4 regions of the Methylophilus sp. 5 genome follow, and region 1 is predicted to be linked to each of the others. Evidence: predicted binding sites of a transcription regulator. Region 1 holds the regulator's gene; each other region holds the start of a gene.
The links. The regulator sigma-54, encoded in region 1, starts transcription at its own class of promoters, with help from an activator protein. The targets are predictions, from matches to a motif close to TGGCACNNTTCCTGCT.
Positions count from the first base shown of each region.

Region 2: METH5_RS0106230 (circularly permuted type 2 ATP-grasp protein) is a predicted target of sigma-54. The motif match lies at 1,255-1,270, and genes of this name have one in related genera.
Region 3: METH5_RS0105335 (SfnB family sulfur acquisition oxidoreductase) is a predicted target of sigma-54. The motif match lies at 2,056-2,071, and genes of this name have one in related genera.
Region 4: METH5_RS0106850 (DUF2126 domain-containing protein) is a predicted target of sigma-54. The motif match lies at 1,960-1,975, and genes of this name have one in related genera.

Region 1 is NZ_KI911560.1:1,005,578-1,009,160, reverse strand. It holds gene tyrS (tyrosine--tRNA ligase) at 1-897, shown strand, start outside; gene METH5_RS0104780 (RNA polymerase factor sigma-54) at 943-2,490, opposite strand; gene lptB (LPS export ABC transporter ATP-binding protein) at 2,497-3,243, opposite strand; gene lptA (lipopolysaccharide transport periplasmic protein LptA) at 3,257-3,583, opposite strand, start outside.
Region 2 is NZ_KI911560.1:1,321,208-1,324,790, reverse strand. It holds gene METH5_RS0106245 (serine/threonine-protein kinase) at 1-56, opposite strand, end outside; gene METH5_RS0106240 (YicC/YloC family endoribonuclease) at 250-1,140, shown strand; gene METH5_RS0106230 (circularly permuted type 2 ATP-grasp protein) at 1,314-2,807, shown strand; gene METH5_RS0106225 (alpha-E domain-containing protein) at 2,801-3,583, shown strand, end outside.
Region 3 is NZ_KI911560.1:1,121,041-1,124,623, forward strand. It holds gene sfnG (dimethylsulfone monooxygenase SfnG) at 17-1,105, opposite strand; gene msuE (FMN reductase) at 1,132-1,707, opposite strand; gene METH5_RS0105335 (SfnB family sulfur acquisition oxidoreductase) at 2,152-3,384, shown strand.
Region 4 is NZ_KI911560.1:1,456,536-1,460,118, forward strand. It holds gene METH5_RS0106835 (FAD-binding domain-containing protein) at 1-547, opposite strand, end outside; gene METH5_RS0106840 (NfeD family protein) at 578-1,027, shown strand; gene METH5_RS0106845 (SPFH domain-containing protein) at 1,047-1,892, shown strand; gene METH5_RS0106850 (DUF2126 domain-containing protein) at 2,015-3,583, shown strand, end outside.

The sequences.
Region 1 (3,583 bases):
GCCGACACTTACTCCGAGCAGGTGTTTAAGATTTTAGACCCGGCCAAAACCGAGATTGTGTTTAACTCGGCATGGTTAAGTGACCTGGGGGCGGCCGGTATGATCAAGTTAGCTGCCAGCCATACAGTGGCGCGCATGCTGGAGCGTGATGACTTCTCCAAGCGCTTTAAAGGCAACCAGCCGATTGCAATTCACGAGTTCTTGTATCCCTTGTTGCAAGGCTATGATTCAGTGGCATTGCGGGCAGATTTGGAATTGGGCGGCACCGACCAGAAATTTAACCTGCTAATGGGCCGTGAGCTGCAAAAACAGGCTGGGCAGTCACAACAATGTGTGTTGATGATGCCGTTGCTGGAGGGCCTGGATGGCGTGAATAAAATGTCCAAGTCGCTGGGTAACTATATTGGTATTAGCGAGGCGCCCGAGACTATTTTTGCCAAAATCATGTCTATTTCTGATGCATTGATGTGGCGTTATATTGATTTGTTGTCGTTCGCTTCATTAGATACTGTTGCCCAGTGGAAAGCGCAAGTGGCGGGGGGTGAAAACCCGCGCGATATCAAAGTCGGGTTTGCGCAAGAAATCGTGGCCCGCTTTCACGGCCAGGCCGCGGCTGAAAAAGCCTGGCAAGATTTTCAAACCCGCGCCAAAGGCGGTATTCCTGATGATGTGCCACAGGTAGAGGTGACGATTGAGGGTGACAGTATTGGCATCAGCCAATTGCTGAAACAGGCTGGCTTGGTAGAAAGCACTAGTGAAGCCATGCGCGCTGTGCAGCAGGGCGGGGTAAAGCTGGATAGCGTGAAGGTGGATGATAAAAATCTGCCAGTGGCAAAAGGCGTGACCGTGGTCGCCCAGGTGGGTAAGCGCAAGTTTGCTAAAATCACAATTAAATAACAAACTCGTAACCAACAAAAAGGCCGCAGATGCGGCCTTTTTGTTTTACAGCGACTTGCGTAAATTTGCGGGCGGAATACTCAGCGACTCGCGATATTTTGCAATGGTGCGGCGGGCGACCACAATGCCTTGTTGCGCCAGCGTATCGGTAATTTGGTTATCCGATAATGGTTTTTTCTGATTTTCTTCGGCCACCATTTGCTTGATTAAGGCGCGAATAGCGGTCGCTGAGCAGGAGCCGCCAGCATCGGTTGCGACTGAGCTACCAAAAAAGTATTTAAGCTCCAGCACCCCGCGCGGTGTGAGCATATACTTATGCGTCGTCACGCGTGAAATGGTGCTTTCGTGCAAGTCTAGCTCTTCGGCAATTTCACGTAATACCAAGGGGCGCATGGCAATTTCGCCATGCTCAAAAAAGTTGCGTTGACGGTCTACAATCGCTTGCGATACACGCAAGATCGTAGAAAAACGCTGCTGGATATTTTTAATCATCCATTTGGCTTCTTGCATCTGGCTTTGCAGATATTGGCCGGAACTATCGCGGTTGCGCTTAAGGATGTCCGCATACAATTGATTGATCCGCAGCTTGGGGATCACGCCATCATTGAGTGACGCCATCCAGATGCCTTTGATTTTTTTGACTACCACATCGTGCTGGATAAAGTGGTCATGACTAAAGGTAGCGAATTCGTTGCCAGGCTTGGGGTTCTGCTGGCGGATGAGTTGTTGCGCACCTTTAAGGGCGGTTTCATCGCAACTGAGCAGTTTGCGCAGTTTGACAAAGTCTTTGTTGGCCAGCAGCGCTAAGTGATCTTTGGCAATCGCCATAGCGATGCGCAAATAAGGCGTGTCTGCTGGGAGCGCTTGTAATTGCAGGCGCAGGCATTCGCACAGGTCGCGCGCGCCAACCCCAATCGGATCCAGGTTCTGGATCAATTTAAGGGCGGTTTCCAGCTCTAACAACTCAACTTCCAGCTCTGGGGGCAGCAGGTCGACAATTTCTTGTAAGTCCTGTTCCAGGTAACCATTATCATTAATACCGTCGAGTAAAAACTTCACCAGGTCCATGTCACGTTTGGACAAATGCGCCAGTTGTATCTGGTTCATCAAGTGTTCGCGCAAGCTGGTATTGCTGGCATCCTGACGCGAAAAATCACCGTCTTCATCGTCCATATTGTTGCGACCGGCTTCGTCCCAATTGCTGGTGCTGCCAAACTCCTCGTAGTCGTCTTCAAACTCGGGCGGTGAAAATTCTTCATTCAGATTGGCTTGTTCGCCTTCGTTGCCGCCAAGTTGGTCGTGCAACTCTTCGCGCAAGGTTTCTGCGGGTGCGGTGATTTCCGCCTGTGTGGCAACATCAAACGAGCTTGCATCAGGTAGCTCTTGCTCGGCCGCGGCGGTCGCGGTAGGGCTATTGTCTTCAAACTCGCCTTCTTCACCGTCGGCCATTTCCAGCAGCGGATTTTCCTGCAGGATGGTTTCCAGCTCTTGGCTCAACTCAAGTGTTGAGAGCTGCAACAGGCGGATAGACTGTTGCAGCTGCGGGGTGAGCGCCAGGTTTTGCGAAATACGTAGTTGCAGATTTTGCTTCATAACGGGTTACAGCCTAAAATTCTTGCCCAGATACACTTCACGTACGCCTTCGTTTTGAATGATTTCGTCGGGCGTGCCCGCGGCAAACACGGCGCCTTCATTCACGATATAAGCCCGGTCACAAATATCCAGGGTTTCGCGTACGTTGTGGTCTGTAATTAAAATACCGATATTCTGGCTGCTCAGGTAGCGGATAATTTTTTGAATCTCAATCACCGCAATCGGGTCAATCCCGGCAAACGGCTCATCCAGCAAAATGAATTTTGGGTCGGTCGCCAGGCAACGGGCGATTTCGACGCGGCGACGTTCACCGCCGGACAAACTCACTGCCTGACTATTGCGAATATGCTGGATATGCAACTGATCCAGCAAGGACTCCAGCCGCGCTTCACGCTCTTCTTCTGTATGGGGGCGGGTTTCGAGAATGGACAAAATGTTGTCAGTGACCGTCATTTTGCGAAAAATAGAGGCTTCTTGTGGCAGATAGGCCAAGCCCATGCGTGCGCGCTCATGCATGGGTGCGTGGCTCACGTCTGCCCCGTTGAGCGTAATGCTGCCATCATCCAGCGCGACTAAGCCCACAATCATATAAAAGCTGGTGGTTTTGCCGGCGCCATTTGGGCCCAGTAAGCCAATCACTTCGCCGCTGCGCAGCTCAAGCGTGGTGTTTTTAACCACGGTGCGCCCCTGATAGGCTTTTTTCAGGTGGCTAACACGCAAATGGTTCTGATCTGGTGAAACGGATGTCTGCATAAGGCCGGTGTCTTTAAGGTTGCGCTTTCGCGGGCTCGCTGCTGGTGTCGTTAGGCGCCGGTTCTACTTTAATTTGCAGAGAACGGTTCATGCGCAGCCCTTGCTGTGTTGTTGGTTTGTTATCAATCACCGGCGGTGTGGTTTTATTTTTTGGCTGAATGGTCGCTTTTACACGACTGCCAGCGGTGCCGTTGGGATTGGCTTTGGTGCCGCCAATGACTTCGGCATATTCTGCATTGGCGTCATAGCTAATGTAGTCGCCAGTGACCAGATCTTCGCCACGTTTGACCCATGCGTTAGTATAGAGTTGTACTTTGTCCATGCGGGCATTGTATTCAAT
Region 2 (3,583 bases), 320 kb from region 1:
TCATGCAGCGCAGTGCCGACCGGCAAGGCAAAATCAAATTTATTAGAGAGCTTCACTAACGCTTTAACGTCACAATCATGGCTTTTATTAAGGGAAACACCGCATTCTGGCGCAGTAACGGGCAGTAATCGCCCTGTACTAGCAGCCAAATATGGCGTGTTTCTTTTTGTCTGTGTGCTATTTTCGCATATCAATAGCGCATTTGATACAATCGCCCAGTTTGCCCGAGGACACCAAGGTACTACGAAAATGACTGCAAAAAAAACCACTCACAATCAACCCATTTTAAGCATGACCGGCTTTGCTGCGAGCGAAGCCCGGTTTTCTGGCGGCTTGCTGCTGATTGAGCTACGGGCGGTTAATCATCGCTATCTGGAGCTCAATGTCAAAATCGAAGACAGCTTGCGCCAGTTTGAAGCACAGATTCGCGAGCAACTGCAAACCCGGCTTGGCCGCGGCAAAATTGAGTGCCGGATGAGCCTCAAAAGTGACGCAGCAGCGACCACGCTCGCACTCAACCCGGCCATGGTGACGCAGATTGCACAAACGCTAAAAGATTTGCAACAACACTTTCCACAATCACAAGCCATCAACCTGGTTGATGTATTTAAACTACCAGGCGTCCTGCAAACTGAAGCGGCAGATGCCGAGGCCATGGCACAAAGTGTACAAAGCGGGTTGTCGCAGGGCATTGATGAGTTGATTGCTGCGCGAGCGCGCGAGGGCGAAAAGCTCAAGCAAGTGTTGCTAGACCGCCTGCAAGGCGTGCGTGAGCAAATCAGCATTGTTAAACCACTGTTGCCCGCGCTGGTGAGCCAGTATCAGGAAAAACTGACCGCCAAGCTGCGCGAAGCGATGCAGGCAGATGACGACCGCGTGCGCCAGGAAATCGTGCTGTATGCACAGCGCATTGATGTAGATGAAGAATTGGCACGCCTGCAATCACACATTGTTGAAATGGACCGTATTCTCACTGCTGGCGGCGCCATGGGTAAAAAGTTGGACTTTTTGATGCAGGAAATGAACCGTGAAGCCAATACACTGGGCTCAAAATCAGTCGCGATTGAAACTACACAAGTCTCTATGCAACTGAAAGTACTGATAGAGCAAATGCGCGAGCAAATTCAAAACATTGAATAAACAGCTCGCGCTGCACCAAAATCGTGATTCAAAAACGCACCGCTATGGTGCGTTTTGTTTTTGTAACAACACCGTTAAAACTTCAACCATATGATTTAAAACAGTATTTATTGCTGGCACACGGCTTGCTCTTATTTAATTGATTTTTACAAGTAAGGCAAAGGTCCAGCATCATGACGCAATCCGCCAAAAAGTTTTTTGATGAAATGCAGGGCTATGGGGGCAATGTCCGGGCCATCTACCAAGCGTATAACCGCTGGTTAAGTGATGTACCCACACAACAGCTGGCAGCCAAGCGCGCCGAAGCTGAAGTGTTGTTTCGCCGCGTGGGTATTACCTTTAACGTCTATGGTGAAGAAGATGGTGCCGAGCGCCTGATTCCATTTGATGTGATTCCACGCATGATTTCAGCCAGTGAATGGGCGCATTTGGCCAAAGGCGCGGTACAACGTGTGCGCGCACTCAATATGTTTTTGCATGATATTTATCATGAGCAGGAAATCATCAAAGCTGGCATTGTGCCGCACAGCATTTTAACCAACTCGCAATACCGGCCAGAAATGGTGGGCGTGACGGTGCCTAACCAGGTCTACGCGCATGTGGCAGGCATCGACCTGGTGCGCACCAGTGAATCGCAGTTTTATGTGCTGGAAGATAATTTGCGCACACCATCAGGCGTGTCTTACATGCTGGAAGACCGCAAAATGATGATGCGGCTGTTCCCGGATTTATTTAAAAAATATCCGATTGCGCCGGTCGAACATTACCCGCATGTGTTGCTCAATAATTTGCGCTCGGTGGCACAAACCGGTGTCACTGACCCGACCGTGGTGTTACTTTCACCCGGTGCTTATAACAGCGCCTACTTTGAACATGCCTTCCTCGCCCAGCAAATGGGTATCGAGCTGGTGGAAGGCCAGGATTTGTTTGTCCGCAATAACGCCGTCTACATGCGCACCACGCAAGGCCCGCAAAGGGTGGACGTGATTTACCGCCGCATCGACGACGACTTCCTTGACCCTCTGGTGTTCAAGCCCGACTCCCTGTTGGGCGTGCCAGGTCTGCTCTCCGTCTACCGCAATGGTGGCGTCACGTTAGCCAACGCCGTAGGCACCGGCGTAGCTGATGATAAGGCGACGTATGTTTACGTGCCGGAGATGATTAAGTTCTATCTGGGTGAATCTCCCATCCTGCAGAACGTGCCTACGTATCAACTCAGCAAGGAAGATGATCTAGCCTACGTGCTGGATCATCTGCCCGAGCTGGTCGTAAAAGAGGTGCAAGGCTCCGGCGGCTACGGCATGCTGGTGGGCCCGACTGCCAGCAAGCAGGAAATCGAAGAGTTCAGGTTACGCATCGTTTCCAAGCCATCTAATTATATTGCGCAACCAACACTGGCACTGTCTACCTGCCCGACGCTGGTCGAACAAGGCATTGCGCCGCGGCATGTTGATTTACGCCCGTTTGTGCTGTCTGGCAAAACGGTCAGCGTGGTGCCAGGCGGCTTGTCGCGCGTGGCCCTCAAAGAGGGCTCATTGGTGGTCAACTCCTCACAAGGCGGCGGCACCAAAGATACCTGGGTACTGGAACGCGATGACATCAGTGTAGAAACTTCGCAGTCGCAAATGGCTGCCCAACAAGTGAATCAAGAGGCCGTGATATGTTAAGTCGTACCGCAGAGCATTTATATTGGATGGCACGTTATATTGAGCGCACCGAAAACGTGGCACGCGTGCTGGATGTGACATACAACATGTCGCTACTGCCTTCTGACAGCAGCAATGAAGAAGAGCTGTGGGATACGGTGCTGGAAATTGCCGGGATTCGCGATATTTACGACAGCACCTACAAAGAACTCAATGCCAGCAATGTGATTAAACACCTGGTGATGGACAGCAATAATCCGTCGAGTATTTACAGCTCGCTGCGCGGGGCACGTGAAAACGCGCGTGCGGTACGCGTGGCCATGACCACCGAAACCTGGGAAAACATGAACACCTTGTGGCTGGAGTTTGGCCAATATATTAAACAAGACCTGACGCAAACGGGGTTAAGTGAGTTTTGCGAATGGGTCAAAAGTCGCTCGCATTTGTTCCGCGGCGTCTGCTTTGGCACCATGTTGCGCGATGAAGCGTTTAGCTTTGTGCGCCTGGGCACGTTTATGGAGCGCGCTGACAATACCGCGCGCCTGCTTGATGTGAAATATGAGTTCTTAATCCCGATGCAAGAAGCCAATGATGGCGCGGTGGATTACTACGAGTGGAGCGCAGTATTGCGCTCAGTCTCTGCTTTTCAGGCTTACCAAAAGGTTTACCGGGATGCGATTGAGCCGATGAAAGTCTCAGAGTTACTGATTTTGCGCGAAGACATGCCACGCTCATTGCATGCCTGCTACGCTGAAATCATGCCGATTCTGCGCCAGGTGGCCGGTAGCCGCCAAACC
Region 3 (3,583 bases), 120 kb from region 1:
GTCATTTCAAAGTTGATTAAGCCGCTTTTGCCAATTTTTGCGCCTCAAGCGCACGCACCAATGGCAATACTTTGTCGCCAAAATAAGCCACTTCTTCCTGAAAGTGCAAAAAGCCGGATAAGATCAAATCAACGCCAACGGCTTTCAACGCAACAATGCGCTCAGCAATCTGTTGTGGCGTGCCAATCAGATTAGTTTTAAAGCCATCGTTGTATTGCACCAGGTCTTCAAAGGTCGATTTCGCCCAGTTACCTTCTTTTTCCGGGCTGGCAGCGCCTGCGTTTTTCACTTCATGGCCAAAGGCATTCACCGCCTCCGGGTTGGCCTTGGCAATGATCTCTGCCAGCACCGCTTTGGCTTCTTCTTCGGTGTCGCGCGCAATCACAAAGGCATTGACACCGATTTTGACGCTGTGATTATTAGCTGCCGCCTTGGCACGAATATCATCCACTTGCGCCTTGATGCCCTCAACCGTATTGCCATTGGTGAAATACCAGTCAGACACGCTGGCCGCCATATCGCGCGCCGCCCGTGAGCTACCGCCCTGGAAGATTTCCGGGTGCGGCTGCTGCAATGGTTTCGGTTTCAGCGTGTAATTGCTAAAACGATAGAAATCGCCACGGTAGGTAAAATTATCCTGCGTCCAGATGCCTTTGAGCGCCTCAATAAACTCTTTAGAGCGGCGATAGCGCTCATCATGGTCGAGCCAATGCTCACCGATGGCGGTAAACTCGCCACGAAACCAGCCAGACACAATATTGACCGCCACACGGCCTTCGGTCAGCAGATCAATCGTCGCCAGTTGCTTGGCGGCCAGCACCGGGTTCCACGGACCAGGCAAAATCGCCGCAATCACTTTTAACTTGGTGGTTGCTGCTAATAAAGCATGCGAAAAAGACACAGACTCATGCTGAAACTCCGCACCATAGCCCGCAGTAAAACGAATCTGGCTCAAGGCATACTCAAACCCTGCGTTCTCGGCAATTTGTGCTAATTTACGGTTGTAGTCGATATCCCAGCTGGTGCGCTGCTCGATATTGCTCACTACCAGGCCGCCACTGACGTTAGGCACCCAATAGGCAAATTTAATGTTTTCTGTATTCATGTTTATTCTCCAAATAGTCGCTTGGCTTATACCGCCAGCAAACGGTCTTTATTAATCAGCTCGCGATGTTTGAGCAAAGGCAGGGCACGCTCGACGGCCAACGCGATACGCGCAGTGACGGCCTCACTTTTCACCTGGTAATTTTCAAAGTCTGCTTCGGTGGCGTACACACCAATCGGCAAGGTCAGCGCCTGAAAGAAGCTAAACAAAGGCCTTAACTCGTGATCAATAATCAAGGCATGGCGTTCACTGCCACCGGTCGCAGCCAGTAGCACAGGCACATCGACCAGCGCTTCATAGTCAACCAAGTCAAACAGGTGTTTGAACAAACCGGTATAAGACGCGCGGTAAACCGGCGTTGCCACCACTAGCAGGTCGGCTGTTTCAATCGCCTGAATATCTTTTTGCACGTTGAGCGGCAGCGCTTTGGGGTCGTAAGACGCGACCAGGCTGCTGCTTATTTCACTTAACTCGATCAGGTGCAGATCAATAGGCAATTGCTTACCCAACTGCTGGGTGATTGCCTCCACCAGCGCAGCAGTTCTGGAAGGCAATTTATAACTACCGGACACGGCAGTGACTTTTAACGGACGGCTCATCATGACTCCTAATTAAGGGTGCTGCTGCCGCTTTGTGTGTTCAATCGCAGGCAGACCAGCGCACTGATATACATAGCAGCATCCATGCCAGATAACATTACCTATAAATTTCAATCACTTAGGTGTTTTTTGGCGCGATTTATCCTGTTGAATTCAAGCTAGTTTTGCTGATGCACTGCTGCTATATCAGCAACTTCTCTCAAAAAGCAGCAGACGAGTTTGCATTTCACCTGCTAGTGATGGCTTGCATCTGCTGATTAATCAGCAGTCATTCAGCAGAAAACTGTTTCTATAGAGGCGGGGGCATCATCAAGTTTTTACATTCACATTTAAATTCAAATACTTAGCACTTGGCATATTAAATGCAATGTAGCAATGTCACGCGCAATTGCTTTTTGAGAGAGCACAGCGCATTTATTCCCAACGTTTATTTGATAAGGATTCAATATGACTGCACATGCAAGCAAGATTGCGCATTTGCCTAATCACCAGCCGCGCCAGCCGGCACACATCATCACCAGCGATGCCGAGGCGATTACCGTGGCCAAACAAGTCGCCAGTGAAATCGCTAAAGAAGCGGTGATCCGCGACCAGCAAAGACGTTTGCCGCGCCAAGAGCTGGATTTATTCTCTAGCAGCGGCTTATGGGGCATTACCGTGCCTAAAGAATATGGCGGCGCGTTTGTGTCGAACAAAACCTTGGCCGAAGTGATTGCCACGGTGGCCGAAGCCGACCCTAGCATCGGCCAGATTCCGCAAAACCATTTATATATGGTGGAAGGTCTGCGCCTGGACGGCACCGAGTTTCAAAAGAAATACTTTTATGAGCTGGTGCTGCAAGGCGTGCGCTTTGGCAATGCCTTCTCTGAAATCGGCACCCGTAGCGTCAATGACGTCAAAACCAAACTCACACCGACCAACAGTGGCTATTTTTTAAATGGCAAAAAATTCTATTCTTCTGGCGCCTTGCTGGCAGACTGGGTGCCAGTGGTAGCCAAAGATGAGCACGACAATACCGTGGTGGCGTTTGTCCCGGCCGGTGCCGAAGGCCTGACCATCATTGACGACTGGTCCAGCTTTGGCCAACGCACCACCGCCAGCGGCACCACCATTCTGGAAAATATTTTTGTGCCTAGCGAGTATGTGTTGCCGCACCATTTGGCCTTTGACCGACCGACCGCCATGGGCCCGGTGGCCCAAATTATCCAGGCCGCCGTCGACACTGGCATTGCCCGCGCAGCCTTTAAAGATACGCTGCACTTTGTGCGCAATTACACGCGCCCTTGGATCGATACCGAGCTCGAGCATGGTTACGAAGACCCACACACCATTAAAGACATCGGTGATTTACAGATTCGCCTGCATGCGACAGAGGCTTTGTTGGCGCGCGCGGGTGAATACATTGACGAAGCGCAGCGCAACCCGAACGAAGACACCGTGGCAGAAGCGTCTATTGCGGTGGCCGAAGCCAAAGTGCTGAGCACAGAAACTGCCTTGCTGGCGGGTAGCAAGTTATTTGAACTGGCCGGGACCCGCTCTACGCTGGGTGAATACAACCTTGACCGCCACTGGCGCAATGCGCGCACGCATACGCTGCATGACCCGGTACGCTGGAAGTATCACGCAGTGGGTAATTACAGTTTGAACAACGTGAAACCACCGCGTCACCCTTGGATTTAAGCGCTAAATGATCTGATAAAAGCCCTCGCAAGAGGGCTTTTTGTTGAGCGGTCACCTCTTTTTCACTAAACGCACAAAAATAAGACGCAGCCTAAAAAAAACCATCCCAAGTTTCAAGCGTTCCTGACCTCAGCCTATCTATTGGCCGCTCCTTGAGCATATAAATTCTATTTGACAGATTCTAAAAATCAGAACATCA
Region 4 (3,583 bases), 450 kb from region 1:
CGGCAAACCACATGCGCGCATGGTTGTGTAGGTAACCGTGTCGCTGTAATTGCTGCACAATTTCATCCATACACACTAACCCGGTAAAGCTCTGTGTAATAAAGGCTGGTATGGGTTTTTGGCCCAATGCCACTTTTGGTTGTTCCATCTGCTGCATGATGGCATCGCCAAACCGATACCACACCTGGCGAAAATAATCGCGATAACTGAGCTCGGCAGTGAGTTTGTGTGCGCGTTTACCAAAGCGTGCCTGCACGTGCGCTACGGTTTCTGGCAGTGACAGGCAGCCATGCCGCAAATAGGGTGAAAGCCTGGTCACCGCACCTGCCAGGTGGTTGCGGCTACGCGCATAGTCTTCAGCATTGACGTCCCGTAGTCGCTGCAAAGCGCTGATGCGGCCGCCTTGCCATGCCGCATCCAGATCGTTGCCTGACGCATGCGGAAAGTACGCGCTGATTTGCTGCAGGCGAGTGGGGCGATCTGCGTCGAGAGATAGGAGTGCAGGCGGGTTCATCACGCACCATTCTGACACAACTAGTGATACCATGAGCTGCAATTTCGTTGGAAGGGTATGCGAATGACGACATTATGGTGGTGGTGTGGGCTGGGGCTCGTGCTGCTGTGCCTGGAAATGCTGCTGGGGACACTGTATTTATTGTGGCTGGGGATTGCCGCATTGGTGATGGCGGTATTGTGCGCCATATTTAGCGAGATGCCGCTCGCCCTGCAAGCCTTGAACTATGCGGTGTTATCTGCGGTGGCGCTGGCCGTGATACGCAAACTGGAAAAACGCACTCCTGCATTGCGTGTGGGTCAGGCGCAGGGTGAAGAGATTGGCCGCGAAGGCATTGTGACTGTCGCGATCTCACCTTTGCAGCCCGGGAAAATACGGTTTACGCAGGGCGTGTTAGGTAGCCGCGAATGGGTTGCGCATGCCAATGTAGCGATTGGCGAGCAGCAAGCGGCCAAAGTGGTGGCAGTTGAAGGTAACAGCCTGCGGGTTGCGCCAGTGCCACACATTAATTAATTGAATCAAGGGAGTTGTTATGACCGAAGTGAGTGTCATCGTCATCGTATTAGTGGTCATTGCCATTGTTAAAGGCGTGCGCATTGTGCCGCAAGGCGAAGAGTGGGTGGTTGAGCGTCTGGGCAAGTTTGCCGGGATTTTAACGCCGGGTTTGCATGTGATTAACCCGATTTTCAGCAGTGTCAGCTATAAAGTCACCACCAAAGACATTATTCTGGATGTGCCGGAGCAAGAGGTGATTACACGCGATAACGCGGTGATTTTGGCCAATGCGGTGGCTTTTATCAAAGTCACCAACATTGAGCGTGCGGTATACGGCATTGAAAACTTTCGCGAGGCCATGCGCAATATGGTGCAAACCAGTTTGCGCTCTATTATTGGGGGTATGGACCTCAATCATGCACTCACCTCACGTGACCGTATCAAGGCAGAGTTGAAAGAGGCCATTGCTGATGAAGCGCTCGATTGGGGCCTGACCGTGAAAAGTGTCGAGATTCAGGACATCAAGCCATCTGCCAATATGCAAGATGCGATGGAAAGGCAAGCGGCCGCCGAGCGTGAGCGTGTGGCTGTGGTGACCCAGGCCGAAGGTGCCAAGCAGTCTTTGATTTTGAATGCTGAAGCGCGTCTGGAAGCGGCACGTAAAGATGCCGAGGCGCAAATGGTGGGCGCCAAAGCCTCGGCTGAGGCAATTAAAATGATCACTGAAGCTGTCAAAGAAAATAATGCTTCAGCAACGTTTTTGCTTGGTGACCGTTATATTCAATCGCTGCAAAAAATGGCGGATTCCAACAACAGTAAAATTGTGGTCATGCCAGGCGATGTGGTCAGCGCCGTGAAAAGTCTGGTCGGTGGCGGCAAGTAGCACTTGCCAGTCATCTGCCCCGGTTAGTTTTCTTTCTCAGCTGTGCCTATGGCTTTCTGCGCACAGCTGGCATATTTCCTGCATCTTACTGCTTAAAATCATCACTCCAATGAGGATATGCAGTGGCTATTCGCGTCGCTTTACATCACCGCACCTGTTATCAATTCGACCGCCTGGTCAATTTGTCACCGCATGAAGTCCGCCTGAAGCCTGCTGCGCATGCGCGCACGCCTGTGTTGTCGTACTCACTGACCGTGAATCCAGAAAAACACTTTATTAATTGGCAGCAAGACCCTTACGGCAATTATATTGCCAGGTTTGTATTCCCTGAAATGGTGCGCGAACTCGATTTTACGGTCGATTTAGTGGCAGATATGACGGTAATCAACCCGTTTGATTTTTTTGTTGAGAAATATGCCGAGCAGTTTCCATTCAACTATACCGAGCAACAGGCCTTTGAGTTAACCGCTTATTTGCAGGCGGAGCCGATGGGGCCTTTGCTGCAACGCTGGATGGACATCATTCGCCATGAAGTCGTACAGCCAGCGGTTGGCATTGTTGACTTTCTGGTTGCCGTCAATCAGCGCTTGCAGGGGCATATCGGTTATACCGTGCGCATGGAACCGGGCATTCAAACACCAGAAGACACCTTGCAAAAGCGTACTGGCTCATGCCGGGATTCTGCCTGGCTGCTGGTGCAGGTGATGCGCCAGCTTGGCTTGGCTGCGCGTTTTGTGTCCGGATATTTAATCCAACTCAAGGCCGATGTGGAGGCGCTGGATGGCCCGAGCGGCACCACGGTGGACTTTACTGACCTGCATGCCTGGACCGAGGTATTTGTGCCCGGCGCTGGTTGGGTCGGGCTAGACCCAACGTCGGGCCTGATGGCAGGTGAAGGACATATTCCACTGGCGTGCACGGCGCTGCCGTCTTCGGCTGCGCCAGTGGTGGGCCTGACGGATGTGGCTGAGGTGACATTTAGCCACCAAATGACGGTGACGCGCATTCATGAAGACCCGCGTGTGACTAAGCCTTATAGCGAGCAGGACTGGCAAGCCATTGTGAAGCTGGGCGATCAGGTCGATAAACAATTGACCAAGATGGATGTGCGGCTGACGCATGGCGGTGAGCCGACGTTTGTCTCAATTGATGATATGGATGGCGCACAATGGAACACGCTGGCGCTCGGCGAACACAAGCGCGCGCTGGCTGGTGAGCTGGCATTGCGACTGAAAGCACAGTTCGCGACTAACGGCTTTTTGCATTATGGGCAAGGTAAATGGTATCCCGGCGAGCCGTTGCCACGCTGGGCCATTAATATGTATTGGCGGCCCGATGGCAAACCGGTGTGGCACGATGCGAGCCTGTTTTCTGCCGAGGGCAGTCGCGATGGCTATACTGTAAAACAGGGGCAGGCATTCGCTATGCATTTGGCCGATATGCTGGGCTTTCCCGCGGCCTGTGTGGTGCCCGCCTATGAAGACGTGTGGTCATTGGCGCAGCAAGAGCAGCAATTAGCGCACAATATTGACCCGCTCAAAGCCGATTTGACCGACAGCGCCGAGCGTAAGCAGTTGGCCAATGTGCTGAATCAGGGCTTGGGTAAGGTGGTTGGTTATGTCATGCCCTTAAAGCCGGTAGAGTCGCAGGCGGCAGGTGAGTGGCTAACCAGCAAGTGGCCGTTGCGGCGC